Regions from separate parts of the Microbispora sp. NBC_01389 genome, predicted to be linked through region 2. Evidence: riboswitches for the same ligand, from Rfam matches in the RefSeq annotation. Region 2 holds a riboswitch; the other holds the start of a gene.

Region 1 (14,796 bases), 310 kb from region 2:
ACGCCCTCGACACGCGGCGGGACACGATCACGAAGCTCATCACGAAGACCGAGAGCAGCCTCTACCGGCAGGTCTCGCGGGAGGTCGGCACCGAGACGCGCAGGCGGATGTCGTTCCCGATCGTGGGTGACGGCAAGGCCGCCCAGGCGGCGCGCTGGGCCCTCGCGCAGCAGCTCAAGCCGTACGTCTGGGGTGCGGAGGGACCGCGCTCGTTCGACTGCTCTGGCCTGGTCATGGCGGCCTACCAGTCCGTCGGCATCAGCCTGCCCCACTACACAGGCGACCAGTGGACGGCCGGCACCCACATCTCCTCCACGGCGCAGCTCCGCCCCGGCGACCTCGTGTTCTTCTACTCCGACCTGCACCACGTGGGCCTCTACATCGGCGGCGGCTACATGGTCCACGCGCCGCGCACCGGTGACGTCATCCACATCGCCAAGATCGCCGGACGCCCGTTCGCGGGCGGGGTGCGCGTCGCCGACTGATCACCCCGCACGATCCCACCCGCGCGATCCCACCCCGCGCGATCACCGTACTCCGGCCGCGCCCGCGGGCGCGGCCGGACGAGTTCGGAACGTGCTCAGATGAGACGGCGGCGGGCGGCCCAGGCGACCGCCTCGATCGCGGTCGCCACGCCGATCCGGTCGCAGATGCAGCGCAGTCGCCGCCGCACCGTACGGCCGCTGACGTCAAGGCTGCGGCCCACCCGGTCGGCGGTCACACCCTTCGCCAGCTCGGCGAGCAGCAGTAGATCCTCCTCGGTGAGACCGGCACGCTCAAGGTCCGTGGCGAGGTCCTCACCACGGTAGACGACCTCCGGATAACCCATCGTCCGCCCTCCCCCACGACGATGATTCGTCGGCCCACCCTCCAGGGACGGTAAACGCCTTTGCCGAAGGCCGTCAAGGTGCGGCGGCGGGCCGCCGGTCATCCGCCTCCCTGGCGGCCTCCACGTCCTCCACGTGGAACACAGCGGGCAGGGCGGTCAGGCCGTGCGACCCGGGTCGAGCAGCTCGCGGATCCGGTCGCGGCCCACCGCCAGCAGCAGCGTGGGCAGGCGCGGGCCGGTGTCACGGCCGACGAGCAGCCGGTAGAGCAGGGCGAAGAACGCGCGCTGGGCGGCCTTCAGCTCCGGCGTCGCCGCCTTGGCGTCCATCTCCAGCCCGGCCAGCACCTTCGGCACGCCGTACACGAGCGTCGTCAGGCCGTCGAGCGACCAGTGGTCGTCAAGACCGTCGAGCAGCAGGCGCAGCGACTCCCGCTCCCCCTCGCCGAGCGTGTCGAGAAGCTCCTTGTCGGGCGTCTCGCGCACCTGCGTGCGGTCCTCGGGAGGCAGGTAGGTGTTCACCCAGTGCCGGGCGCGGTCGAGCCGCGGCCGCAGCTCGTCCAGCCCGCCGATCTCCGGGTCGAAGGCGCGCAGGATGCGCAGCGTCTGCTCCTCGTGGCCGGTCGCGATGTCGACCACCGACGCGAGCGTCCGGTACGGCAGCCGGCGCGGCGTCTCGGGCAGCGGCGCGGACGCCGTGCTGGACGCCCGGCGGTAGGCCGACCGGTCGGCCGGTAGCGCCGTCCCGTCCGCGATCTTCCTGGTCAGCGTGTCCCACTCGTCGTACATCCGCTGGATCTCCTGGTCGAAGGAGATCTTGAACGACTGGTTGGGACGGCGGCGGGCGTACAGCCAGCGCAACAGCGCGGGCTCCATGATCGACAGAGCGTCGGCCGGGGTCGGCACGCCACCCTTGGAGCTGCTCATCTTGGCCATTCCGCTGATGCCGACGAAGGCGTACATCGGCCCGATCGGCTGGTGCCCGCCGAACACCTCGCGGATGATCTGGCCGCCGACGACGAACGACGAGCCCGGCGAGCTGTGGTCGACGCCCGACGGCTCGAAGACCACGCCCTCGTACGCCCAGCGCATCGGCCAGTCGACCTTCCACACCAGCTTGCCGCGGGTGTGCTCGGACAGCAGGACGGTCTCGCCGTGCCCGCAGACGCAGGTGTACGACAACGCGGTGGTCTCGTCGTCGTACGACGTGACCGTGGTCAGGTCGCGGTCGCAGAACGAGCAGTACGGCTTGTAGGGGTAGTAGCCCCCCGCGCCGGAGCCGTCGTCCTCGCCCGCGGCCCCCGAGCCCTCCAGGGCGGCGGCCTCGTCGGCGTCCAGGACCTCCTTGGCCTTGGCCTTCTTGGTGCGGTACTGGTCGAGGATCGCGTCGATCCGCCGCCGCTCGCGCATGGCGAGCAGCACCTGCTCGCGGTAGGCCCCGGAGGTGTACATCTCGGTCTGGCTGATGCCGTGGTAATCCACGCCCATCTCCGCCAGCGCGGCGATCATCGGCGCCTTGAAGTGCTCGGCCCAGTTCGGATACTCGCTGCCGGGCGGAGCCGGGACGGCGGTCAGCGGCTTGCCGATGTGCTCGTTCCACGAGGGGTCGACGCCCGCGGGAACCTTGCGGAAGCGGTCGAAGTCGTCCCACGAGATGATGTGCACGCACTCGTGCCCGCGCCGCCTGATCTCGTCGGCCACCAGGTGCGGGGTCATGACCTCGCGCAGGTTGCCCAGGTGGATCGGGCCGGAGGGGCTGAGGCCGGACGCGCAGACGACGGGTTTGCCCGGTGCGCGCCGTTCGGCCTCGGCGATGACCTCGTCGGCGAAACGCGCCACCCAGTCGGCGTCCATCACGTCAGTCCTCTCTGAACGGGATCCTGCCTTCTATGGTCCCGTACGCGAGGGAGTCGTCAGGACAGGTTTTTCAGGACGTGTTGCGGACGTAGACGAGCCGCAGGCCGATGAGCGTGAGCCAGGGCTCGTGCACGTCGATCGTACGGGCCTCGCCGATGACGAGCGGCGCGCCGGTGCCCGTGGCGACCACGGTGACGTCGTCGGGGTCGGCGGCGAGCTCGGCCGTCATGCGGTCCACGATGCCGTCGACCAGCCCGGCGAAGCCGTAGAGGATGCCCGACTGGAGCGCCTCCACGGTGTTCTTGGCGATCACCGACCTCGGCCGCACCAGCTCGACCTTGTGGAGCTGCGCCCCGGCCGTGGCCAGCGCGTCCACGGAGATCTCCAGGCCGGGGGCGGTCACCGCGCCGACGTACTCGCCCCGGGCCGAGACCGCGTCGAAGGAGGTCGCCGTGCCGAAGTCGACGATCACGCAGGGCCCGCCGTACAGGGTGGTGGCGGCGAGCGCGTTCACGATGCGGTCGCTGCCGACCTCCTTGGGGTTGTCCATCCGGACCGGCACGCCGGTGCGGACGCCCGGCTCGACGACCACCGCCGTGACGTCGCCGTAGTAGCGCCGGGACATCTCCCGCATCTCGTTGAGCACCGACGGGACCGTGGAGCAGATCGCGATGCCGCTGATGTCGGCGTCCTTGAGCAGCGGCGACTGCCCGAGCAGGCCCTGCAGCACCACCGCGATCTCGTCCGCCGTACGGCGGGGATCGGTCGCGATGCGCCAGTGCTCGATGACCTCTTCACCCTCGAACAGGCCCAGCACCGTATGGGTGTTGCTGACGTCGATGGTGAGAAGCATCCCCCGATTATGCCCCACGAAGATCTAGACCCAGGTCGAGTGCCGGGGCCGAATGGGTGAGCGCGCCGACCGCCAGGTAGTCGACTCCGGTCTCGGCGACCGCGCGGGCCGCGTCCAGGGTCAGCCCGCCGCTCGACTCCAGCCGTGCCCGGCCGGCCACCAGGCGTACGGCCTCGGCCAGCTGGTCCACCGTGAAGTTGTCGAGCAGGATCTCGTCGGCGCCCTCGGCGAGGACCGGCTCGATCTGGTCGATCCGGTCCACCTCGACCTCGATGGGCAGGCCGGGGAAGGCCCGCCGCACGGCGCGGAAGGCCTCGGCGACGCCTCCGGCGGCCACGACGTGGTTGTCCTTGATGAGCGCGGCGTCGTGCAGGCCCATCCGGTGGTTCACGCCGCCGCCCGCCCGTACGGCGTACTTCTCCAGGACGCGCAGGCCCGGCAGGGTCTTGCGGCTGTCGCGGACGCGGGCGCCGGTGCCCTCGACGGCGTCCACCCAGCGCCGGGTCTGGGTGGCGACGCCGGACAGGTGCGTGAGGAAGTTGAGCGCGGTGCGCTCCAGCGTGAGCAGGTCGCGGGTGGCGCCGCGCACGGTCATCACCACGTCGCCGGGGCGCACCCGGTCGCCGTCCGCGGCGTGCCGCTCGACCTCGGCTCCCCCGGCGGCCTGGCGGAAGACGGCCTCGGCGACGGCCAGGCCGGCGACCACGCCCTCCTTCCGCGCCACCACGTCGGCGACCGCGCGCTGGCCGGCCGGGATCGTGGCGACCGAGGTGACGTCCTGTTCCCCGGCCAGGTCCTCGTCCAGGGCCGCGCGGACGAGGCCGAGCACGGCGTCCGGGTCGAGGCCGTCCTCGTGCAGTTCCGTCCGCAGGTCGTCGTGGGGCGTGTGCGTCAAGGTCAGTCCCTCCGGCGTCAGGGCGATGTCGATGTGCGCCCGCCAGCGGGCGTCGTCGCGGTCGGGGTGGTCCTCCCGCCAGTGGGAGCCACGCGTCTCCTCGCGCACGGCCGCCGCGGCGACCAGCGCGGACGCGACGGTGAGGAGGTTGGTCGCCTCCCACGACTCCGTGCAGGGCTCGACGGCGACCGGGGTCCAGCGGGCGTCGGAGAGCGCGCGGGCGACCTCCGCGAGGCTGCGGTCGCCGCGCAGCACCCCGGCGCCGCGGCTCATGTGGCTCTGGATCCGGGCGCGGGTACGCGGGTCCGCCAGCCCCTCGGGCCGGTCGTCGCGCGGGGCCGGCTCGCGCGGCGCGAGGTCGCGCGCGGCCAGGTCGGCGGCGATGCGCTCGCCGTAGACGAGCCCTTCGAGCAGGGAGTTGGAGGCCAGCCGGTTGGCGCCGTGGACGCCCGTGCAGGCCACCTCGCCGCAGGCGTACAGGCCGGGCACGCTGGTCCTGCCGTACAGGTCGGTGCGCACGCCGCCGCTCGCGTAGTGGGCGGCGGGGGCGACGGGGACGGGCTCGGTGACGGGGTCGATGCCGTGCTCCCGGCAGACGGCGAGGATGGTCGGGAAGCGGGTGCGCCACCTGTCCTCGCCGAAGCCGGTGGCGTCCAGATAGACGTGGTCGGCGCCGGTCTCGCCCATCCTGCGCATGATCGCCTTGGCGACGACGTCGCGGGGCGCGAGGTCGGCCAGTTCGTGGACGCCGCGCATGAAGCGCTCGCCCGCCGCGTCGACGAGCACCGCGCCCTCGCCGCGCACGGCCTCGGAGACGAGGGGCTGCTGGCCGGTCGAGCCCGCCCCGAGCCACAGGACCGTGGGGTGGAACTGCACGAACTCGATGTCCCTGACCACCGCGCCGGCCCGCAGGGCCAGCGCGACGCCGTCCCCGGTGGAAACGACGGGGTTGGTGGTGGCCGCGTAGATCTGGCCCATGCCGCCGCTGGCGAGCACCACGGCCCCGGCCCGTACGGCGCCCACGCCGTCGCGGGCGCCCTCGCCCATCACGTGGAGCGTGACCCCGCAGGCACGGCCCTCGGCGTCGAGGAGCAGGTCGAGGGCGAGGGCGTGCTCGATGACCTCGATGCGGGGCTCGGCGAGCACCGCCTCGGCCAGTGCCCGCTGCACCTCGGCGCCGGTGGCGTCGCCGCCCGCGTGGACGATGCGGTTGCGCCGGTGCCCGCCCTCGCGGGTGAGCTGGAGCCCTCCGTCGACGTCCCGGTCGAACTCGGCGCCGTGGCTCATCAGCCGCTTCAGCGCGTCGGGACCCTCGGTGACCAGGATCCGTACGGCCTCCTCGTCGCACAGGCCGACCCCGGCGACGAGCGTGTCCCTGAGGTGCTCGTCGGGCGTGTCCTCGGGGTCGAGGACGGCGGCGATCCCGCCCTGCGCCCAGCGGGTGGACCCGGCCGACAGGACGTCCTTGGTGACCACGAGCACCCGCGCCCGCGGGTCGAGCTCGACGTGGCGCAGCGCCACGGTGAGGCCGGCGATGCCGGAGCCGATCACGACCGCGTCGGCCTCGACGGTCCAGCCGGGTGCGGGGGCGGTGAGTCTGCGTGCGAGCGCCACCATGAGGGGATCCCCTTTCGTCATAATGACGATAACGCCCCTCGTCGAGTGGTCCCGCCCCGGCCCCTCCTAGAGCGTGAGGACCATGTTGTCGATCAGGCGGGTGGTGCCCACCTTGGCGGCGACGGCCAGGACCGCCTCGCCGCGGTGGTCGCCGCCCACCGGCGCGAACGTCGCGGGATCGGCCAGGATCAGGTAGTCGAGCAGCAGCGGCGGGCCGAACCGGGCCGCCTCCTCCAGCACGGCCCTGGCCGCGTCGAGGACCCCGGCCGGCCCGGCCTGTGCCCGCGCGGCGCCGGCGCTCAGGGCCCGCGACAGCGCGAGAGCCGTACGGCGGTCGGCCTCCGACAGGTACCGGTTGCGGCTCGACAGCGCCAGCCCGTCGGGCTCGCGTACGGTCGGGGCGGCCACGATCGAGACCGGGACGTCGAGGTCGGCCGTCATCCGCCGGATCAGCGCGAGCTGCTGGGCGTCCTTCTGCCCGAAGACCGCGACGTCCGGCCGCACCAGGTTGAACAGCTTGAGCACCACGGTCAGCACGCCGTCGAAGTGACCCGGGCGGAAGGCGCCCTCGGCCGTGCCGCCCATGCCGCCCGCCGAGACCTCCACCTGCCGGTCGGGCCGGTACATGTCCTCGGCCGAGGGCGCGAAGACCACGGCCACGCCCTCCTCCTCGCACACCCGGAGATCGGCGTCGAACGTGCGGGGATAGCGGGAGAAGTCCTCGTGGGGACCGAACTGCAGGGGGTTGACGAACACGCTCACGACCACGTGGTCGGCGTGCTCGCGCGCCAGCCGGACCAGCGACCGGTGGCCCTCGTGGAGCGCCCCCATCGTGGGGACCAGGGCGATCCTGCCCGCGCCGAGGGCGTCCCTCGCCCTGGCGAGGGCGTCCCGGTCGGCGGCCACGGTCACGTCCATATGTTCCCTCCCAGGGCGTCCAGCAGGCGTTCGGCCGCCTCCGGCTTGAGCAGCCCCGCCGCCAGCGCCCGGTCGGCGGTGAGCCGCGCCAGGGCGACGTACGCGTCCGCGGCCTCGGGGGCGGCCAGGATGAGCGCGTCCACGTGCTTGCGCACGGTGCCGGCGTCGCCGCGGACGACCGGCCCGGTGAGCCCGCCGATGCCGAGACGCAGCACGTTGTCGAGGGCCGCGCCGAGCAGCGGCCCGAGCATGCGGCCGGGATGCTCGACACCGATCTTCGCGAGCAGCTCCTGCGACTCGGCGATGAGCGTCACCATGTGGTTGGCCGCCCCGGCGATCGCCGCGTGGTAGAGCGGCCGGTCCTGGTCGGCGATCCACACCGGCTCACCGCCCATCTCGATGACCAACGCCTCGGCCACCGGCCGCAGCGTGTCCGGCGCGGTGACGCCGAACGAGCAGCCGTTGAGCTTGGTCAGGTCGTCGCTGCGGCCCGTGAAGGTCATCACCGGATGCAGCGCGAGCGGCAGCGCTCCCGCCTCGGCGGCGGGGTCGAGCACGCCGAGGCCGTACGCGCCGCTGGCGTGCACGAGCAGCTTGCCGCGCAGGTCGGCGCCCGTGGCGGCGAGGCCGGAGACCAGGCCGGGCAGCACGTCGTCCGGCACGGTGAGCAGCACGAGCTCGGACCTCGCGATCACCTCGTCCGGCCTGCTGAGCGTGCGGCCGAGACGGTCGGCGGCGCGCCGGTGCGACGCGTCGGAGACGCCGCTGGCCGCCACCACGCGATGACCCGCGAGCATGAGCGCGGCCCCGAGCACGGAGCCGACCCGTCCCGCGCCGAGCACTCCCACGGCGAGCCGCGCCGGGCGGTCACTTGTGTCCATGACGCCTCCCCTCGGTTCAGCGTAGCGGCGGCGCTCCCGCCGGCCCGGTGCCAGGTCGTGCCGCACGGATCAGGCCATGCCGAGTATGACCACGGCGGGCCCGACGGTCGGATTTTGTCCCGTTTCTAACTGGCCTATGTTGAGCTACAGGTACGAATGTGACTGATTTTCGCCACGGGCCGCGCGTGTCGGTAGCGTGATGCGGTGTGGAGGTCACCTGGCGGGAGGCCGTCGAGCGCGCGCTCTACGGCGCGGAGGGCTTCTACCTGCGGGAGCGCCCCGGCCGCCATTTCCGCACCTCGGTCCAGGCCTCGCCGGTCTTCGCCGGGGCGGTGCTGCGCCTGCTGGAGCGGGTCGACGCGGCCCTCGGGCACCCCGAGGCGGTCACCTTCGCGGACGTGGGCAGCGGCGACGGCCTGCTGGCCGCCCGCGTCGTGGCGGCCGCGCCGCCGGACCTCGCGGCCCGGCTGCGGGCCGTCGCGGTGGACCTGTCCCCCCGGCCCGGCGGGCTCGATCCCCAGGTCGCCTGGGAGCCGGCGGTCCCGTACGGGATCACCGGGCTGATCGTCGCCAACGAGTGGCTGGACAACGTGCCCCTCGACGTCGCCGAGATGACCCCCGCGGGCCCCCGACTGGTGCTCGTCGACCCGGCGACCGGAGCGGAGCGGCCGGGTCCCGTCCCCGATCCGGAGGACCTGGCCTGGCTGGACCGCTGGTGGCCGCCAGGCCGGGCCGGGGAGCGCGCGGAGATCGGCCGCCCCCGCGACGAGGCGTGGGCGGGGGTGATCGCGCGGCTGGCGCGCGGCACGGCGGTCGCCGTGGACTACGCCCATCTCGCCGGGCGGCGCCCCGCCCTCGGCACGCTGACCGGTTATCGCGACGGCTCGGCGGTGCCCGCCGTACCGGACGGGTCGTGCGACGTCACCGCCCACGTCGCGCTGGACGCCTGCGCGGCGGCCGGCGAGCGGGCGGGCGCGCGGGCGTCCACGCTCACGACGCAGCGGGAGGCGCTGCGCGACCTGGGGGTCACCGGCGCCCGGCCGCCGCTCGCGCTCGCGTCCGCCGATCCCGCCGGCTACGTGCGCGCGCTCGGCCGGGCCTCCCAGGAGGCCGAGCTCATCGACCCCGCCGGTCTCGGCGGCTTCGGCTGGCTCAGCCAGGTCGTCAGACGGTGACGTTCAGCGACTCCAGGCCGCGCATGATGTAGCTCGGCTTCCAGGCGGGCTCCTCGGCGAGTTCCAGGCGGGGCGCGAGCCGCAGCAGCGCGGCGAACGACTCCGCCATCTCGACCCGCGCCAGCGGGGCGCCCAGGCAGAAGTGGATGCCCGCGCCGAACGAGATGTGCGGATTGTCCACCCGGCCGACGTCGAGGCGGTCGGGCTCGTCGAAGACCTCGGGGTCCCGGTTGGCCGAGCCGAACAGCAGCGCGACCTCCGCGCCCCGGGGGATCGTCACCCCGCCTGCCTCGACGTCCTCCAGCACCCACCGCTCGAACATCTGCGCCGGGGTGTCGTAGCGCAGCACCTCCTCGACCGCCGCCGGCATCAGGCCGGGGTCGGCGCGCAGCCGCGCCAGCTCGCCGGGGTTGCGGAACAGCGCCCACCACCCGCTGCCGGTGGCGTTGACCGTGGCCTCGTGCCCGGCGTTGAGCAGCAGCACGCAGGTGCCGATCAGCTCGTCCTCGGTGAGCCGGTCGCCGTCGTCCACGACCTGCGCGAGCGCCGAGATCATGTCGTCGCCCGGCCGCTCCCGGCGGGCCCTGGCCAGGTCGCGCAGGTACGCCGCGAACTCGGTCGCGGCGCGTACGGCCGTGTGCTGGGCCTCCGGCGAGGGGTGCAGTTCGTACATGCCGCAGATGTCCGCCGACCAGGGGCGCAGGAGGTGGCGGTCGGCCTCCGGCACGCCCAGCATCTCGGCGATCACCGTCACCGGCAGCGGCTCGGCCACCTCGGCCAGCAGGTCGCCGCCGCCGCGCTCGACCAGGCCCTCGGTCAGCTCCGTCGCGATCCTCCGTACGCGCGGGCGCAGCGACTCGACCATCCGGGGCGTGAACGCCTTGGACACCAGGCGGCGCAGCCGGGTGTGGACCGGCGGCTCCACGTCGAGCATCCCGGCCCGGATCACCCGCCAGAAGGGCTCCTGGAAGTCCGGCTCGGGCTCCCGGCCGAACTCCTCGTGCGTCGCCGTGTGCAGGTAGGACCGGCCCAGGCGGCGGTCGCGCACCAGCGCGTTCACGTCGGCGTGCCGGGCGACGAGCCACTGCCCGGCCGGCTCGAAGAAGCTGACCGGATCGTTGTCCCGCAGGTCGCGGTAGGCGTCGTACGGGTGGGCCACGAACTCCGGATTCCAGGGATCAAACTTCACATAGGACACCATAACGGTAAAGCGCCTCTCACCAGGGGACTTGCCGGATCGCCCGTTCTCCGGGTTATAGTGCGCTCAGGTCATGAGTGCCAGCGTCAAGCCCCGGCTTGCTGGCCGGCAACCCTCGCGCTCGCGGCGGGGTGCCCCGGGTGAGGACCGGGTCCGGCGCGCGGTGCGCCGGGCAAGCGCGGGCTCCGCCGTACGACGCCATGGCAGGGGTCCCTGACCCGAGGAGACCTGGCGTTGTCCACTCTCACCTTCGTCCCGCAGCAGCCCGCCACCCCCGTGTCCGAGCCCAATCCGGTATCCGAGCCCGATCCGGTATCCGAGCCCGATCCGGTATCCGAGCCCGATCCGGTATCCGAGCCCGATCCGGTATCCGAGCCCGATCCGGTATCCGAGCCCAACCCCGTGTCCGAGCCCGTACGCACACCCGCGGTCGTGGGCGCCGACCTGGAGGTCCCGGTCCGGGGCGGCCGGCTCGTGCCGTACGCGAACCTCGACTACGCGGCGAGCGCGCCCTGTCTGGAGCCGGTGAACGCCGCCGTCGCGGCGGCGCTGCCGGCCTACTCCAGTGTGCACCGGGGCGCGGGCTACGCCTCGCAGCTCACGACCCAGCGGTACGAGCAGGCCAGGCACACCGTGCGGGCCTTCGTCGGCGCCCGCCCCGGCGACGCCCTCGTCTTCGTGCGCAACACCACCGACGCGATGAACCTGCTGGCCCGCAGCCTCCCCGAGGGCACCACGGTCGTCGTGTTCGGCACCGAGCACCACGCCTCGCTGCTGCCCTGGGCCGACGCCGTACGGCTCGATCCCCCCGCCTTCCCCGGCGAGGCCGTCCGGGCCGCCGACGAGGCCCTCGCGGCGATCGAGGGCCGGGCCCTGCTCGTCGTGACCGCCGCGTCCAACGTCACCGGAGAGCTGTGGCCGATCGCCGGGCTCGCGCACATCGCGCACCGGCACGGCGCGCGGATCGCCGTGGACGCCGCCCAGTTCGTCCCGCACCGCGGCCTCAACCTCGCCGCGCTCGACCTCGACTACGTCGCCTTCTCCGGGCACAAGCTCTACGCGCCGTTCGGCGCGGGCGTGCTCGCCGGCCGGCCCGACTGGCTCGCCGCCGCCGACCCCTACCTGCGCGGCGGCGGAGCCGTGCGTGCGGTGGGTGAGACCACCGAGTGGAGCGACGACCCCGAGGCGCGGCACGAGGCGGGGACGCCCAACGTGCTCGGCGCGGTCGCGCTCGCCGCCGCCTGCGACGCCCTCGCCGCGACCGGCTGGACCCCGCTGGTGCGGGAGGAGGAGCGGCTGCTCGCCCGCCTGCGCGCCGGGCTCGCCGCGATCCCCGGCGTGCGCGAACTGTCGCTGTGGGGCCCGGACCACCCGCGGGTCGGGATCGTGTCGTTCGTCGTGGAGGGCCGCCCGGCCCGGGAGGTCGCCGAGATCCTCTCGGCCGAGCACGGCATCGGCGTCAGGGACGGCAAGTTCTGCGCCCACCCCTTCGTCCGCCACCTCCTCGGCGGCGCGGAGGACGAGGGCTGCGCCGACGGCACGGTCAGCGCCGTACGCGCCTCGATCGGCATCGGCACGACCGAGGAACACGTCGACCGCCTCGTCGCCGCCCTCCGCGAGATCGCCCCCGCCTGACCACGGAACGCGTCTCCGCGAGGAGCTTCCTCGCGCCTTCCTCGATCACGGCAGGGGAGACGCCGGCCTCGTGCAGTTCCTGCTCGAGGTCGGCCCAGTCCCCCGGTGTCCTCTTCGGCAGGCTCGCCACGGACGGCAGGATAGCCGTCACCGGGCTGCGGCTCGGTGAGTTCGGGCGCCACGGGCGTGAAAGCATGGACGGTATGACCGAGCAGGGCGGCCCGCGGATCGAGCGGGTGGTGGGCATCGGCGCCGGGGCGGACGCGGTGCGGCCGAGGGAGCTCGCGACCGAGGACCTGGTCCTCGACATCGGGCCGCAGCATCCGTCCACGCACGGGGTGCTGCGGCTGCGGCTCGTCCTGGACGGCGAACGGATCGTGGCCGCCGAGCCGATCGTCGGCTACATGCACCGCGGCGCGGAGAAGCTCTTCGAGGTGCGCGACTACCGGCAGATCATCGTGCTGGCCAACCGGCACGACTGGCTGTCGGCGTTCGCCAACGAGCTGGGCGTCGTGCTCGCGGTCGAGCGGATGATCGGCATGCAGCCCCCGGCCCGGGCCGTGTGGGCCCGGACCCTGCTGGCCGAGCTCAACCGCGTGCTCAACCACCTGATGTTCCTCGGCGGCCATCCCCTGGAGCTGGGCGCGGCCGGGCCGGTCTTCCCCGCCTTCCGCGAGCGGGAGACGCTGCAGTACGTCATGGAGGAGATCTCCGGTGGCCGCATGCACTACATGTTCAACCGGGTGGGCGGGCTGAAGGAGGAGCTGCCCGAGGGCTGGCTCGGCCGCGTGACCACCGCCGTGGCGGCCGTGCGGCGGCGGCTGCCCGATATCGAGGAGCTGGTCACGGGCAACGAGGTCTTCACGGCGCGCACCCGCGGCGTCGGCGTGCTCGACCATGAGACGATCATGCAGTACGGCGTGAGCGGCCCGGCCGCGCGGGCCTCGGGAGTGGACTTCGACCTGCGGCGCGACGAGCCCTACCTCGCGTACGGCGAGCTGCCCGTGAAGGTCGTGACCCGCTCGGCGGGTGACTGCCAGGCCAGGTTCCAGGTGCTGCTCGACCAGGTCAAGGTGTCCCTCGACCTCGCCGACGCCTGCGTGGAGCGGCTGCGCCACCTGCCGCCCGGCCCGATCAACCAGCGCCTGCCGAAGGTGCTCAAGGTGCCGGAGGGCCACACGTACGCCTGGACGGAGAACCCGCTCGGCCTCAACGGCTACTACCTGGTGTCACGCGGCGAGAAGACCCCCTGGCGGCTCAAGCTGCGCAGCGCCTCCTACAACAACGTCCAGGTGCTCCGCGAGCTGCTGCCCGGCCACACGGCCGCCGACCTGATCGCGATCCTCGGGTCGATGTTCTTCGTGGTCGGCGACATCGACAAGTAGGGACTCAGCTCTCTCCGCCGGGCTTGCCGGGCACCCGGCAGCAGTGTTCGAGGAAGAGCGCGGCGCAGATCAGGACCACGCACGCCACGAACGACCCGCCACCGATGATGGCGTCCTGACGGGGCTTGTCCAGGTCGAGCAGGTCCAGCACGCGCAGGACGAAACCGGCGAAGACCCCGGCGAACGCCGCGCCCGCGTACGCGGTGGCCTGGGCCAGCGCGGCCAGGCGCGCGACGGCGAGCGGCTCGACCGGCTTGGTGTCCGGGCGGCGCAGGATCCTCGCCCGGGTCAGCCAGCCCGTGTACGCCTCGCCGATCGCGAGCAGCAGCACGGTGGGCACCGCGGTCCACGGCAGCGTGGGCACCACGGAGTAGGACTGCCGCAGCAGGCCCCAGGTGAGCACGGCGAACACGACCACGAGACCGACGAGCACGCCGGGGTTGCTGGGCTTCACTCGGGGTCTCTCCTCGTCAGGCCGGGGGTTCGAGCACGAGGTCGGTGCGCAGCCGTACCCCGCTCTGGTCGAGGTCGGCCAGCAGGGCCGCGACGGACCCGCGCCCGGGCAGCACCGCCGCGGGGTCCGCCTGGGCCCACGGGACCAGGACGAACGCCCGCTCGTGCGCGCGGGGATGCGGGAGGGTGAGCTCGGGGTCGTCCGACATCAGCGTGCCGACCGCGATCAGGTCCACGTCGAGGGTCCGGGGACCCCACCGCTCCGCGCGCTCACGGCCGAAGGCGTTCTCGACGCTGTGCGCCCGCTCCAGCAGGGTGCGGGGGTCGAGCATGCTCTCGGCGACGACCACCGCGTTCAGGTACGCGCTCTGGGTGGGCCCGCCGACCGGTTCGGTCTCGTAGACCGGCGACGCCGCCACGAACCTGAGCCCGGGCGCGTCGAACAGCGCGTCGACGGCGCCCTGCAGGTTCTCGATGCGGCGGCCGAGGTTGCTGCCGAGCGCGATGACGACCCTCATGCGCGCCCCCTTCTGATCGTCACCACCACGTCGTCGAACGGCAGCGGGATGGGCGCCGCCGGTTTGTGCACACTGATCTCCGCCTCCTCGACCATTTCGTGGGCCAGGCAGGCCGCCGCCAGCCGCTCGGCGAGGGTCTCGATGAGGTTGACCGGCTCGCCCTCCGCGATCCGGACGAGTTCCAGGGCCAGCGCGCCGTAGTCGACCGTCAGGGTGAGGTCGTCGGCCGCGGCGGCCGGGGCGGTGTCGAGACGCAGGCAGACGTCGATCACGAACTCCTGGCCGAGCTCGCGCTCGGCCGGCAGACACCCGTGCCTGCCGCGCGCCCGCAACCCCGTCAACCGCACCGCGTCGCGGCTCACTGCTCCTGGTCCTCCTCCTCGTCGTCGTCGTCGCTCTGCAGGACCGGAGATCCGTGGTAGAGCCACAACCGCCAGCCCCCGGAGGTCCGCACGTAGGTGCTGGAGGCGACGACCCGGCCGGCGGCGAAACCCGGTTCGTCGCTGTCGGCGGCGGTGAGGATGTTCTCCGCGCAGGTGACGACCGCGACGTCACCGAGCACGGTGGTCTGCACGTCGGTCAGCA
Region 2 (14,796 bases):
GGGAAGGAGTGTTGCCGACACCGCGGGTCAAGGACTCGCACTCCGCCGGTGAATGTACGCTAAAGGGGGTTTTAGTGCACTGCTGGGCGTTTAGGGTTGGCTCGCGGGACTGCGTGTGTGACGCCCGACTCGCGCACGTGTGACCGAACTGCAACGCGCCAGAGATACCTCTGCTGCGAGCGGTAAGGGATGCTCCGGACGACTGGCAGGACGTCAGCTGGTTTGACGGTGCCCGCAAACCCGGGGTCACACCAGCATGAACGCCCATCCTAGAGGGAGGATCAAGATCCACTATGCGTGTGACTAGGGGCGTAAAGATTACCGCCGGAGCAGCGCTGCTGGCGCTCGCCGTGGCCGCCTGTGGCGGTGGTGGAGGGTCCGACAACTCCGGCTCCGGCTCCGCCGCGCAGCCGGTCCGCATCGAGATCGCCGAGCCGCAGAACGACCTGATCCCCGGCAACACCGGTGAGACCAGCGGCGCCGAGGTGCTGAACGCGCTCTTCATCGGCCTCGTCGACTACGACGACCAGAAGAAGCCGGTCAACCGGATCGCCGAGTCCATCGACTCGACCGACCAGACCACCTGGACGATCAAACTCAAGGACGGCTACACCTGGCACGACGGCACGCCGGTCACCGCCCAGAACTTCGTGGACTCCTGGAACTACACGGCCTTCGGGCCGAACCAGCAGCAGTCCAACTACTTCTTCTCGGTGTTCAAGGGCTACGACGCCATGAACCCGCAGGACCCGGACGGCGAAGAGGGCTCGAAGAAGGCCCCGGAGCCCACCGCGACGACGCTGTCGGGACTCAAGGCGGTCGACGAAAAGACCATCTCGGTCGAGCTCACGCACCCCTACTCGGGCTTCCCGACGATGCTGGGCTACACCGCCTTCTACCCGCTGCCGAAGGCCGCCTTCGAGTCCGAGGGCAAGATGAAGGCCGACTACGGCTCGAACCCGATCGGTGACGGCCCCTTCAAGATGAGCAAGCCGTACAAGCGCGGCACCGACCAGACGGTCGAGATGGCCCGCTTCGACGGCTTCAAGGAGGGCAAGGCCAAGGTCGACGCGCTCCAGTACAAGATCTACACGGACCTGAACACCGCGTACAACGACCTGCGGGCCGGCAACCTGGACATCATGGACCAGCTGCCGCCGGAGCAGATCGGCGGCGCCAAGGCCGAGTTCGGCGACCGCTACATCGAGCAGCCGTCCTCCGGCATCGGCTGGCTCGGGTTCAACATCAAGAGCGGTGACACGTACGCCAAGAGCCGCGAGCTGCGCACCGCGATCTCGATGTCGATCGACCGGGCGACCATCACCGACAAGGTCTTCTCCGGCACCCGCGTCCCGGCCGACGACAATATCAGCCCGGTCGTCGCCGGTTACCGCAAGGGCGCCTGCGGCGAGGCGTGCACCTTCGACCCCGCGAAGGCCAAGTCGCTCTGGGAGTCCAACGGCGGCAAGGGCGTCAAGTCCATCGACCTGAGCTACAACGCCGACGGCGCCCACAAGGAGTGGATGGAGGCGGTGGCCAACAACATCCGCACCAACCTCCAGGTCGAGGTCAACGTCAAGCCGTACGAGAAGTTCGCCGACATCCTCAACGACCTCGGTGACGGCAAGGTCAAGGGCGCCTTCCGGATGGCGTGGATCATGGACTACCCGTCGCCGGAGAACTACCTCCGCCCGATCTTCGGGACCGGCGGCAGCTCCAACTACGTCCAGTACTCCAACAAGGAGTTCGACGAGCTGCTCAACAAGGGCGACTCCGCCGCGTCCCTCGACGAGGGCGTGCAGTTCTACCAGCAGGCCGACGACCTGGCGCTGAAGGAGATGGCGTACGTGCCGATCTACTTCTACACCACGAACGGCGCGTTCTCCGCGAACGTGAAGAACGTCAAGATCGACCCGTTCGAGCGCATCGACGTCTTCCACGTCGAGCGGGCCTGACCGACAAGCTATTCGGGGGGTGGTCCTTGATCTGCCCCCCGGTAGTCGACCATCCTCAGGGGCAGCCCATGACGACAGAATGGGCTGCCCCTGTTCATGACCGGGAGACCTCATGGGTCGCTACGTGATCAGACGCCTACTGCAGGCGATCCCTGTACTGGTGGGTACCACGTTCCTGCTCTTCGCCACCGTCTACGCGCTGCCGGGTGATCCCATCGCGGCCCTGGGCGGGGACCGGCGTCTCGACCCCCAGCTCGTGTCGCGCATGCGGGAGCAGTTCCACCTGAACGATCCGCTGCTCGTCCAGTACTGGTACTACCTCCGCGACATCGTGTCCGGTGATTTCGGCACCACCTTCCGCGGGGTGCCGGTGTCCTCGCTGTTCCAGGGCAAGTTCCAGGTGACCTTCCAGCTCTCGGTCACCGCCCTCGTGTTCGAGGCGGTCATCGGCGTGGGGCTGGGCCTGTGGGCGGCGCTCCGCCGGGGCAGGTGGCAGGACCAGGCCGTGCTCGCGGTCACCCTGCTGCTGGTCTCGATCCCGACGCTGGTGAGCGGGTTCGTCCTGCAGCTCGTGCTCGGCGTGAAGCTGAAGCAGAACACCGGCATCGACTTCTTCCCCGTCGCCGGGATCCAGAACGGCATGCGGAGCTACCTCGTGCCCGGCCTGGTGCTGGCCGGCCTCTCGATCGCCTACCTCACCCGGCTCACCCGGACGAGCCTGATGGAGACGCTCCGCGCCGACTACATCCGCACCGCCGTGGCCAAGGGCATGTCCCGCCGGAGGGTGCTCGGCCGGCACGCGCTGCGCAACTCGCTCATCCCGCTGATCACCTATCTGGGCGCCGACCTGGGCACGCTGATGGGCGGCGCGATCATCACCGAGACCATCTTCAATCTGCCCGGCATCGGCCAGCAGCTCTTCCAGTCCGTATACCTGCGCGAGAACGCGGTGGTGGTCGGTATCGTGACGGTGCTGGTCCTGGTCTACATCCTGGCCAACCTGATCGTCGACCTGCTGTACGCCGTCCTCGACCCCCGGATCCGCTATGAGTAACGCGACTGTGGCCGAATCGGCCAAGGACAAGGACGCCAAGCCGGAGAAGGCGCGCAGGCCGGCCAGCCTGTGGTCGGACGCCTGGTACGACCTCCGCCGGAACAAGGTCTTCATCCTGGGGTCGATCCTCGTGTTGATCCTGCTCCTGATGGCGGCCTTCCCGTCGTTGTTCTCCTCCGTCAACGCCTACGACCCCTCCACGTGCGACCTGAGCAACGCGCGGGACGGCATCACCTCCAAGCACTGGTTCGGCACCGACAACCTCGGCTGCGACACCTACTCCCGCGTCATCTACGGCGCCCGGGTCTCGGTCATCGTCGGCATCGCCACCTCGCTGATCAGCGCCGTCGTCGGGGGCGGGCTCGGACTGCTGGCGGGCTACTACAGCCGCTGGGTCGACGTGCTGCTGTCGCGGCTCGCGGAGATCTTCTTCGCGATCCCCTCGGTGCTCGGCGCGCTGCTGTTCCTGTCGGCCATCGGCCGGGAGAACGCCGGAGCCTTCACCGTGGTCCTCTCGCTCTCCGTGCTCGCCTGGCCCCTGATCCTGCGCATCATGCGGGCCGCGGTCATCTCGGCGAAGAACCAGGACTACGTCACCGCGGCCCGGGCGCTGGGCGCGGGGCCGGGGCGCATCATGCTGCGGCACATCATGCCCAACGCGATCGCCCCGGTGATCGTGACGGCCACCCTCAACCTCGGCGTGTTCATCGCCGCCGAGGCCGGCCTGTCCTTCCTGGGGGTGGGCGTCCAGCCGCCGACGATCTCGTGGGGCCTGATGATCGGAGACGCCCGGCGCAGGTTCCTGGAGGCGCCGGAACCGCTCATCTTCCCCGCGATCTTCCTGAGCATCACCGTGCTGGCGTTCGTCATGCTCGGCGACGCCGTCCGCGACGCGCTCGACCCGAAGCTTCGATAAGAGGGGCGGCAAGTGAAGAACCCATCTGTCGACACGCATCTGCTCCCGGCGGAGCGCGCGGGCGACGAACCCCTGCTCGCCGTGGATAATCTGCACGTCGAGTTCCAGACCCGCCAGGGCGTCGTACGGGCCGTGAACGGCGTCTCCTACTCGGTCGACGCCGGCGAGACTCTCGCGGTGCTCGGGGAGTCGGGCTCCGGCAAGTCGGTCACCGCGCAGGCGATCATGGGCATCCTCGACATGCCGCCGGCGCGCATCCCCAAGGGGGAGGTCCGGTTCCACGGCACCGACCTGCTCACGATGCCGGACAACGCCCGCGGCCAGATCCGCGGGCGGCGGATCGCGATGATCTTCCAGGACGCGCTGTCCGCGCTCAACCCGGTGTTCACCGTGGGCTGGCAGATCGGGGAGATGTTCCGCGTCCACCAGGGCATGTCCAAGCGGGACGCCCGCCGGAAGGCCGTGGAGCTCATGGACCGGGTCAGGATCCCGGGCGCCAGGTCCAGGGTCGACGACTTCCCGCACCAGTTCTCCGGCGGCATGCGGCAGCGCATCATGATCGCGATGGCGATCGCGCTCGACCCGGAGATCCTGATCGCCGACGAGCCCACCACCGCCCTGGACGTGACCGTGCAGGCGCAGATCATGGGACTGCTGGCCGAGTTGCAGCAGGAAAGCGACATGGGCCTGATCCTGATCACCCATGACCTCGGCGTCGTCGCTGACGTGGCCGACAAGATCGCGGTCATGTACGGCGGGCGCATCGTCGAGAACGCCTCGGTCTTCGACGGATACCGCGCTCCCGCCCACCCCTACACCAAGGGCCTGCTGGAGTCGATCCCCCGGGTCGACCTCAAGGGCCAGGAGTTGTACGCCATCAAGGGCATGCCGCCGAACCTGCTCGACATGCCCACCGGCTGCGCCTTCCACCCGCGGTGCCCGTACCGCAAGGAGAACTGCGTGACCGACGCCCCACCGCTGTACACGGTCGGCGACACCCGCGGCAGCGCCTGCCACTACTGGAGGGAGGTTCTCGATGACGGCTCCAACTGAGTCCATCCTCGAGGTCCGCGACCTGGTGAAGCACTTCCCGCTGACCTACGGCGTCGTCTTCAAGCGGCAGGTCGGCGCCATCAAGGCGGTGGACGGCGTCTCCTTCGACCTGCGCAGGGGCGAGACGCTCGGAGTCGTGGGCGAGTCGGGCTGCGGCAAGTCCACGCTGGCCAAGCTGCTGATGGCGCTGGAGCGGCCCACGTCGGGCTCGGTGCGGATCAAGGGCAGGGACATCGCCACCGCCAGGGGCGCCGAGCTCAAGCGGATGCGCCGCAACATCCAGATGGTGATGCAGGACCCGTACACGTCGCTGAACCCCCGGATGACGGTCGGCGACATCGTCGGCGAGCCGTTCGAGATCCACACGGACGTCGCGCCGAAGGGCGGCCGGCGGCAACGGGTCCAGGAGCTGCTGGAGGTCGTGGGCCTCAACCCCGACCACGTCAACCGCTACCCGCACCAGTTCTCCGGCGGCCAGCGTCAGCGCATCGGCATCGCCCGCGGCCTGGCGCTCCAGCCGGAGATCATCATCTGCGACGAGCCGGTCTCCGCGCTCGACGTGTCGATCCAGGCCCAGGTGATGAACCTGCTGGAGCGGCTGCAGAACGAGTTCAACCTCGCCTACATCTTCATCGCGCACGACCTGTCGGTGGTCCGCCACATCTCCGACCGGATCGCGGTGATGTACCTCGGCAAGATCGTCGAGCTCGGGAACGACACCGCGATCTACGACAACCCGACGCATCCGTACACGCAGGCCCTGTTGTCGGCGGTGCCGGTGCCCGACCCGGAGGGCCGGGAGACCCGCCAGCGGATCATCCTGCAGGGCGACCCGCCCTCGCCGGCCAACCCGCCGTCGGGCTGCCACTTCCGCACCCGCTGCTGGAAGGCGCAGGAGATCTGCGCCGAGCAGGAGCCCATGCTGGAGGTTCGCCCGGGCAGCGCGCATCCCAGCGCCTGCCACTTCGCGGAGGTCCTCGACGTGGTGAACGCCGAGTAGGAGACCCGCCGCCGGGTCAGCGCCCGGGCGACAGCCGTACGTGCGCGCCCGGGGGCAGGCCCAGGCGGTCGGCGGCGTCCCCGGCGTTGATCGCCATCGCGACCAGGCCGGCGGAGTCGGCGAACGCCACGAGGTCGCCGGGCGGCACGGCGGTGAAGGTCTCCCGGTACGGCACCGCGACCTGGCGGCGCCCCAGCCACACGGCCAGGGTGTCGCCGAGCCGTACGCCGATCTCGGCCAGGTCGGTCGCGGTGATCGAGAACTGGACGTTGCCGTGCCGGTCCACCGACAGCACCTCGCCCTCCGCCGCGCCGTCCCGCAGGCGGCAGGTCGGCGCGGGCAGGGTCACCAGGCGGCCCACCGGCATCGGCGGCCCCACGTCGGCCACCGCCCGGCCGGCGCACAGGTGTGCGGCCACCGGGGCGAACAGGTCGCGTCCCTGGAAGGTCGGCGAGACGTTGGCCAGGAACAGCTCCCTGTTGGTGATCTCGTAGGCCGCGTCGGCGCCGCCCGCGGCCCGGACGGCCCACGACAGGACGCCGTTGTCCGGGCCGACGAACACCCGTCCGCCGGCGTCGACCGCGACCGGGCGGCGGTTGCCGCCGACGGCGGGATCGACGACGGCGAGGTGGACGCCGGCCGGGAGGTAGGGCAGGGTCTGCGCCAGGATGGCCGCGCCGCGCCGCACGTCCCCGGCGGGAACGAGATGGCCCACGTCGATGATCCGAGCCTGCGGTGCGATGCCCGCGATCACGCCGTGGCACGCGGCGACGAAGCCGTCCTCCAGCCCGTAGTCGGTCAGAAGCGTGATTACAGAGCTCACACCACGTGACACTACGTCGGCCTCCGTCCCGCTGCACACCCCGGGTCGTCCAACGTCGTCCGTCCCTTTACCATGAGGGGCGGGCTCGCGGCCGATCGAGGAGGAGCGGATGGACACCGAACCGACCGGCGGCGACGGGCTCGACCTCTCCGACCGCGACCGCGAGATGCTCGCGTTCGAGCGTCAGTGGTGGCGGTACGCGGGCGCCAAGGAGCAGGCGATCAGGGAGGCCTTCGGCGTCTCCGCCACCCGGTACTACCAGTTACTCGGGGAGCTGATCGACCGGCCGGAGGCGCTGGAGCACGACCCCATGCTGGTCAAGCGGCTGCGCCGGATGAGGGCCGGCCGGCGGCGCGACCGCTCCGCCCGCAGGTTCGGCACGCACTCCTGACGGAACGAGGCCATGACACTGCCCGCGCACCCAGGACTCGACGCGATCGTCGCCGATCCGGCAGGCGCCGTGATCGGGCTCGACTACGACGGCACGCTCTCCCCGATCGTCCCCGACCCCGCCGCCGCCCGCGTGCACCCCGCGGTGCCGGGCGTGCTGGCCGCGCTCGCCCCGCTCGTACGCGCCGTGGTCGTCGTGACGGGCCGGCCGCCCCTGACGGCCATCGGCCTGGGAGAGGTCCCCGGCGGGCCGTCGCTCGGGGACGTGCCCGGTCTGGTGATCCTCGGTCACTACGGCCTCGAACGCTGGGAGGACGGCCGCGTGACGGCCCCGCCGGCGCCGCCGGGGCTCGACCTCGTACGGACCCGGCTGCCCGTCGTCGTGGCCGGTCTCGCGGGCGCGTGGATCGAGGACAAGGGCCACGCCGTCGCCGTGCACACCCGGCGGTGCGCCGACCCCGCCGCGGCCCTGGACGCGCTGCGCGAACCGGTCGCGGCGCTGGCCGCGGAGGCCGGGCTCGCGGTGGAGCCGGGCCGCCTGGTGCTGGAACTGCGGCCCCCCGGCATGGACAAGGGCCGGGCACTTTCGGCCTTCCTCGCCGAGCGCGGCGCCCGCTCGGTCATGTTCGCCGGCGACGACCTCGGCGACCTCGCGGCCTTCGCCGCCGTGGAGGAGGCCGGCCTGCCCGGCGTGCGGGTGTGCAGCGGGTCCACCGAGGTGACCGCCCTGGCGGAGCGCGCCGACCTGGTGGTGGACGGCCCCGACGGCGTCGTGGCCCTGCTCGGCGACCTGGTGGAATCGCTTGGCAAGCGGTCTGCAAGCGGGCAGGTCTAACGTCCGGGGCATGAACCGGAAGACCATCCCGGCCGGGCTCGCCGTGCTGACCGCCGCCCTCGCGGCCGCCACCCTGGTGGCTCCCGCGGCGGCGTCCGCGAGCGACCTCGGCGGCACCAGGCAGCTGCACCTGCGCAAGGGCCTCACCCTCACCATCCCCGCGTCGTGGCGGGTCGACGCCGTCCGCACGGACTGGACCCGCGTCATCACCGGCTCGTGCCCCACCCGTGGCACCGTGGACTACGGTTTCCGCGACTCGGGGTGCCACAGCTTCTGGGTCCTGGGTCCCAAAGCCATCAAGATCGGCCACGAGCTGTTCAACGCGTACACGCCGGACGGGCCGTTCTATCCCGCCACCGACATCGGGCCCTGCCCGGTGAAGAAGAACCTCTACATCGGCCAGACCAAGCTCGTCGGGAAGGGACTGCGCCAGGTCGGGCCGGGGCACCGGGCCGACTACCGCGACTGGGCGGGGCCGTGCGTGACGATGACGAAGTTCACGGTGAAGGCCCACTTCCACCAGCGGGAGTGGTTCCTGCCCACGTCGAAGATCCTGATCGTCGACCAGTGGAACACCCCGGGCCTGGACGCCGTCCTCAAGAAGGCCACCTGGCACTGACCTCTTGCCGGCAGCGCTCCCCAAGCCGTCTCCAAGTGGCAGGGCATACCGTACGAGACATGATCGGAAAGACGATTGCGACCGCGGCGGCCGGGCTGGCCGTGCTGACGGCCACCCTGGCGGCTCCTTCCGCGGCGTCCGCGAGCGGCACCAAGCAGGTCCACCTGCGCAAGGGCCTCACCCTCACCGTCCCCGCGTCGTGGAAGACGGTCCAGGCCGGCTCGGACTGGACGCGGGTCATCACCGGCTCGTGTCCCAGCCTCGGCACCATGGACTTCGGTTTCCGCGACGCGGGGTGCCACGGTTTCTGGGTGCTGGGCCCGAAGGCCCTCGAAATCGGCGGCCACACGTTCCAGCGCTACAACCCCAGATACGAGTTCGATCCCGCGACCGACGTCAGCGTCTGCCCGAGGACCGTGAGCCTGTACAAGGGCACCTTCACGCTCGCCGGCAAGGGCCTGCGGAAGGTCGGGGCGGGTCACCGGGCGGAGTACCACGCGTGGGCGGGCACCTGCGTCGACAAGAAGTTCAGGGTGAAGATGCGCTACAGCCAGCGCGAGTGGTACCTGCCCACGTCGAAGATCCTGATCGTCGACCAGTGGGACACCCCGGGCCTGGACGGGATCCTGAGTAAGGCCATCTGGCGCTGACCACCGCCTCCGGCGCGGCCGGTCAGCGCAGCGCGGCGATCTGGTCGCCGAACCAGCGGCGGGGCGGCAGCGCGGTGGCCGCCTCCCGCAGCCGCAGGCCGCGCCTGAGGCGCTCCTCCTCCGGCAGCGTCAGCGCCTCGTGCAGCGCCGCCGCCGTGGCGGTCACGTCGAACGGGTTGACCAGCAGGGAGTCAGCGCCGAGCTCGGCCGCCGCGCCCGCCTCGCGGGACAGCACGAGCGCGCACCGGGGCGACAGGATCGGGCCCTCCTTGGCCACCAGGTTCATGCCGTCCCGGACGGGGTTGACGAGCAGCACGTCGGCCAGCCGGTACGCCGCGAGCGAGCGCGGGTAGTCGTCGTTGACGTTGAGGATCAGCGGGTCCCAGTCCTCGGTGGCGTACTCGTCCTCGATCTCCTGGGCGCACCGCTGCACGGCCGCCGTGTACTCGCGGTACTCCGGCAGGTCGTGCCGGGAGGGGTAGGCGAACGCCAGATGGACCACCCGTCCGTGCCACTCGGGATGCCCCGACAGGAACTCCTGGTAGGCCCGCAGGCCGCGGACGATGTTCTTGGACAGCTCCGTGCGGTCGATCCGCACGATCAGCCTGCGGTCGCCGACGTGGTCCCTGATCGCCGCCATGTGCGACTCGACGTCCGGCTCGGCCGCCCGTGCCCGCAGCGCGTCGCCGTCCACCCCGAGCGGGTGCACGCCGATCCGGGTGATCCTGCCGCCCCAGCTGACCGTACGGGCCGCGTGGTCCACCCGGGCCCCGAGCAGGGCGGCGCAGCAGTCCATGAAGGCGCGCGCCCAGCGCGCGGTGAGGAAGCCGGCGTGGTCGGCGCCGAGGATGCCCGACAGCACCTCCGCCGCGACGTCCTCGGGCAGCAGCGCGAAGTATTCCGGCGGGGCCCAGGGCGTGTGCGAGAAGTGCGCGATGCGCAGGTCGGGCCGTTCGACCCGGAGCATCGCGGGGGTGAGCGTCAGGTGGTAGTCCTGCACCATCACCCGGGCCCGGGCCGTGGCCTCCTCCGCCAGCGCGAGCGCGAACGCGCCGTTGTAGGTGCGGTACGACTCCCACTCCCGGGCGAACCGGGTGCCGAACTCGGGGGAGAAAGGCGTGTTGTAGAGCAGGTGGTTGACGAACCACAGGGTCGAGTTCGCCACGGCGTTGTAGGCCCGGTGGAAGACCGCGGGCGGGATGTCCAGCATGCGGATGGGTCCCGTGTCGAACGCCTCGTCGAGCCGGCCCCCCGGCGCCTGCCGCACCGCCCCGCGGTCGCCGTCCGACAGCGCCGCGCAGACCCACAGCACGTCGGTGTCCCTGACCACGTCCGACAGCCCGGACACGAGCCCGCCGCCGCCCCTGCGCATGGTGAGGCCGCCGTCCTCCGACAGGGTGAAGGACACCGGGCCCCGGTTGGACGCGATCAGAACGGAGCTGCTCATTGGGGTTTCCCCTCGATCAGAGCGGGCGCGCATGCCGGAAGGTTAATAAAAGCGGGCCTCCATCAATAGGATGTCAACCGATCGCGGGAGGGCTGGAACGGGATGGCACTGGACGACGTCACCGAGGAACTGGCCGGATCGGCCGCCCGGGGAGATCACCGCGCCCTCGGCGAGCTGCTGCGGCGCATCGAGCCGGACGTGCTGCGGCACTGCGAGCGGCTTCTACCGTACCGGCAGGACGCGGAGGAGGCGGCGCAGGACACGCTGCTCGCCGTGGCCCGCAACATCGCCCGGTTCGAGGGCCGGGCCAAGTTCAGCACCTGGCTGCACATCGTGACCGTGAACTGCGCCAGGACGACCTACCGGTCGCTCAAGCGGCGCTCGTCGGAACAGGCGGAGGAGCTGCCCGAGCAGCGGCCGGACCCGCGGCGGGTGAGCGTCATCGCCGGGTCGCGGCTCGACCTGCTCGACGCGATGGAGGCGCTGGAGGCCGAGCGGCCCGACCTCGCCCAGGCGCTCGTGCTGCGCGACATCTGCCAGCTCGACTACTCCCAGGTCGCCGAGCAGCTCGGCATTCCCCTCGGCACCGTCAAGTCCCGGATTCACCAGGCGCGCAAATACGTGCAGAGCGCGCTCGGCGAGGCCTACGGCTGATACAAACCTTCTCGCCATCTGAGACAACGGAACGGACACAGGGGACGCCGGGGTACAGTGCTGGAGGACCTTTCTCGAAGGTTCTACAACTGAAGATGCTCATCCAGAGGGGTGGAGGGACCGGCCCTGCGAAGCCCCGGCAACCTCCCCGGTGTCGAACTCGTGTCCACGAGGCCCGGCCGGGACAGGTGCCAATTCCGGCTCGCGGCCAGGGTGGTCGCGAGCGAAGATGAGGGAAAGGCCTCGCTTCATGGCGCACAGCAGCACTGCGGCCCCCACCACCGCCACCGACTTCGGCCCCGCCACCGGTCTGTCCTGCCGGGAGTGTGGCGCTCACTATGACCTCGGCCCGGTCTTCGCCTGTACGGAGTGTTTCGGCCCCCTTGAGGTGGCGTACGACTTCGGGGAGGTCCGCCGGGAGGACATCGCGGCGGGCCCGGCGAACATCTGGCGGTACCGCTCCCTGCTTCCCGTCCCCGCCGGGGTGGCGGACAAGCCCAACCTGCAGCCCGGCTGGACCAAGCTCGTGCGGGCCGACCGGCTGGCGGCAGAGCTCGGGCTGCGGTCGCTGCACGTCAAGGACGACTCCGGCAACCCGACCCACTCCTTCAAGGACCGGGTCGTCGCGATCGCGGTCGAGGCCGCGCGCGCCTTCGGCTTCCACACCCTGTCGTGCTCGTCCACCGGCAACCTCGCCGGCGCGGTGGGCGCCGCGGCGGCCAGGGCCGGGCTGGACTCCTGCGTGTTCATCCCCGCCGACCTGGAGGCGGCCAAGGTCACCATGGCCGCGGTGTACGGCGGCCGGCTGGTCGGCATCGACGGCACCTACGACGACGTGAACCGCTTCTGCTCCGAGCTCATCGGCGACGAGCTGGGCGAGAAGTGGGGATTCGTCAACGTCAACCTCCGGCCCTACTACGCCGAGGGTTCCAAGACGCTGGCGTACGAGATCGCCGAGCAGCTCGGCTGGCGGCTGCCCGAGCAGATCGTCGTCCCGGTGGCCTCCGGCTCGCAGCTCACGAAGATCGACAAGGGCTTCCGCGAGCTGATCAAGCTGGGCCTGGTCGAGGAGCGGCCGTACCGGATCTTCGGCGCGCAGGCCGAGGGCTGCTCGCCGGTCTCCCGCGCGTTCAAGGCCGGGCAGGACGTGGTGCAGCCGGTCAAGCCCGACACCATCGCCAAGTCGCTGGCCATCGGCAACCCGGCGGACGGTCCGTACGTGCTCGACATCGCCCGCCGTACGGGCGGCGCGGTGGAGGACGTGAACGACGGCGAGGTGGTCGAGGCGATCCGCCTGCTGGCCAGGACCGAGGGCGTCTTCGCCGAGACCGCGGGCGGCGTCACGGTCGGCGTGCTGCGCAAGCTCGTGCGCGAGGGCCGCCTCGATCCCGAGGCCGAAACCGTCGTCCTGAACACCGGCGACGGTCTCAAGACACTTGACGCCGTGGCCGCGCAGGCCCGTCCGTCCGCGGTCATCCGTCCCTCCCTCGGCGCCTTCCGTGCGGCATTCGCCGACTGAAAGCGTTATCACAGGCCCATCGGCAGCAACGAAAGCGAGTGAGCAATGAGCGTTTCCGTGCGGATTCCGACGATTCTACGGACGTACACCAACGGCGTCGCGGAGGTAAGCGGGGAGGGGGGAACGCTCCGCGACGTCCTGCAGAAGCTGGATGCGGACTATCCGGGCATCGGAGGTCGAATCCTGGATGAGACGGGCAAGATTCGGCGTTTTGTCAACGTCTATGTCGGAGAAGAGGACGTCCGTTTCGCCGATGGGCTGGACACCGCCACGCCGGACGGGGTACAGATTTCGGTCATCCCCGCCGTCGCCGGGGGCTGAGCCGCGACACCGCCGCCGGGCACCTGACATGCGCTTCTTTCACCGGGGAAGTGGGACGTCGCCGCGGCGAGTGGTGAAGCGCTCAACCTTTCGGTGGAAAAGTGAATAATCGTCTGTACCGCTTTGAGCGAACGCGACGTAGTAGTTTGCGGATTGACTCTGTTGTTCTACGCCTTGACACGGGTATGGTCGAAGACGATCGACGAAACCGGGGGCTTCTTGGGTGTGGTCCCCAGCCCAGCAAGAGGAGTCGGAAGTGGCGCAGGGCACCGTCAAATGGTTTAACGCGGACAAGGGCTACGGCTTCATCGCGGTAGACGGTGGGAAGGATGTGTTCGTCCATTACTCGGCAATCATGATGGACGGCTACAAGGCCCTCGAGCAGGGTCAGCGGGTGGAGTTCGACATCACGCAGGGGCAGAAGGGCCCGCAGGCGGAGGCCGTACGATCCGTCTGATCCCGTCAAGCGACCATTGAAGGCCCGGTCCGCGGTTCCGCGGACCGGGCCTTCGGCTCGTCCGCGCCTGCCGGTGTTCGTCCGTGCTTGCCGGTGTTCGTCCGGGTGTTCGGGAACCCCGTCCAAGCTGGTCAGGGTGGCTTCCGCTTGCACTCTCGGGGGTAGAGTGCTAAATACTTGTTTGGCACTCTGAGGTCGAGAGTGACAACAACCGGGATCGGGGCGATGGGGCTCGCGCAGGGATAGCGGGTCCACGCCGTCGCGGGCGTCGGCTCGGTCCGTTGAAGACACCCTGCTACTGGGAGGTCTAAGCCTTATGGCAGCCAAGATGATCGCGTTCAACGAGGACGCCCGGCGCGGTCTCGAGCGCGGTATGAACCAGCTCGCCGACGCCGTGAAGGTGACCCTCGGCCCCAAGGGCCGCAACGTCGTGCTGGAGAAGAAGTGGGGCGCCCCCACGATCACCAACGACGGTGTCTCCATCGCCAAGGAGATCGAGCTCGAGGACCCGTGGGAGAAGATCGGCGCCGAGCTCGTCAAGGAAGTCGCGAAGAAGACCGACGACGTCGCCGGTGACGGCACGACGACGGCCACCGTGCTCGCCCAGGCGCTGGTCCGCGAGGGCCTGCGCAACGTCGCCGCCGGCGCCAACCCGATGTCCCTGAAGAAGGGCATCGAGGCCGCCGTCGAGCGCGTCAGCGAGGAGCTGTCGAAGCTCGCCAAGGACGTGGAGACCAAGGAGCAGATCGCCTCCACCGCCTCCATCTCCGCCGCCGACCCGGAGATCGGCGCGCTCATCGCCGAGGCGATGGACAAGGTGGGCAAGGAAGGCGTCATCACCGTCGAGGAGAGCAACACCTTCGGTCTGGAGCTGGAGCTCACCGAGGGCATGCGCTTCGACAAGGGCTACGTGTCCGGCTACTTCGTGACCGACCCCGAGCGCATGGAGGCGGTCTTCGAGGACGCCTACATCCTCATCGCCAACCAGAAGATCTCGGCGAACAAGGACCTGCTCCCGCTGCTCGACAAGGTCGTGCAGTCCGGCAAGCCGCTGGTCCTCCTCGCGGAGGACGTCGAGGGCGAGGCCCTGGCGACCCTGGTCG

What was found. A riboswitch is a leader RNA that binds a small molecule or an ion and turns the genes downstream of it on or off. The one in region 2 is predicted to bind S-adenosylmethionine.
Region 1: another riboswitch for S-adenosylmethionine. It lies ahead of OG344_RS07175 (aminotransferase class V-fold PLP-dependent enzyme); the one in region 2 lies ahead of thrC (threonine synthase).

Annotation. Positions count from the first base shown of each region.
Region 1 is NZ_CP109552.1:1,604,339-1,619,134, forward strand. It holds gene OG344_RS07130 (NlpC/P60 family protein) at 1-485, shown strand, start outside; gene OG344_RS07135 (LuxR C-terminal-related transcriptional regulator) at 581-829, opposite strand; gene lysS (lysine--tRNA ligase) at 986-2,680, opposite strand; gene OG344_RS07145 (type III pantothenate kinase) at 2,754-3,536, opposite strand; gene OG344_RS07150 (L-aspartate oxidase) at 3,544-6,048, opposite strand; gene panC (pantoate--beta-alanine ligase) at 6,115-6,966, opposite strand; gene OG344_RS07160 (Rossmann-like and DUF2520 domain-containing protein) at 6,957-7,847, opposite strand; gene OG344_RS07165 (SAM-dependent methyltransferase) at 8,054-9,022, shown strand; gene OG344_RS07170 (cytochrome P450) at 9,012-10,211, opposite strand; SAM riboswitch class IV at 10,290-10,405, shown strand; gene OG344_RS07175 (aminotransferase class V-fold PLP-dependent enzyme) at 10,623-11,855, shown strand; gene OG344_RS07180 (NADH-quinone oxidoreductase subunit D) at 12,059-13,240, shown strand; gene OG344_RS07185 (DUF3180 domain-containing protein) at 13,245-13,694, opposite strand; gene folK (2-amino-4-hydroxy-6-hydroxymethyldihydropteridine diphosphokinase) at 13,711-14,211, opposite strand; gene folB (dihydroneopterin aldolase) at 14,208-14,573, opposite strand; gene OG344_RS07200 (nuclear transport factor 2 family protein) at 14,570-14,796, opposite strand, start outside.
Region 2 is NZ_CP109552.1:1,296,617-1,311,412, reverse strand. It holds gene OG344_RS05765 (ABC transporter substrate-binding protein) at 294-1,955, shown strand; gene OG344_RS05760 (ABC transporter permease) at 2,068-3,009, shown strand; gene OG344_RS05755 (ABC transporter permease) at 3,002-3,925, shown strand; gene OG344_RS05750 (ABC transporter ATP-binding protein) at 3,938-4,978, shown strand; gene OG344_RS05745 (ABC transporter ATP-binding protein) at 4,962-5,978, shown strand; gene OG344_RS05740 (S-adenosyl-l-methionine hydroxide adenosyltransferase family protein) at 5,995-6,801, opposite strand; gene OG344_RS05735 (DUF3263 domain-containing protein) at 6,911-7,192, shown strand; gene otsB (trehalose-phosphatase) at 7,205-8,026, shown strand; gene OG344_RS05725 (hypothetical protein) at 8,037-8,645, shown strand; gene OG344_RS05720 (hypothetical protein) at 8,705-9,295, shown strand; gene OG344_RS05715 (trehalose-6-phosphate synthase) at 9,318-10,742, opposite strand; gene OG344_RS05710 (RNA polymerase sigma factor) at 10,845-11,396, shown strand; SAM riboswitch class I at 11,493-11,632, shown strand; gene thrC (threonine synthase) at 11,647-12,915, shown strand; gene OG344_RS05700 (MoaD/ThiS family protein) at 12,961-13,236, shown strand; gene OG344_RS05695 (cold-shock protein) at 13,493-13,693, shown strand; gene groL (chaperonin GroEL) at 14,010-14,796, shown strand, end outside.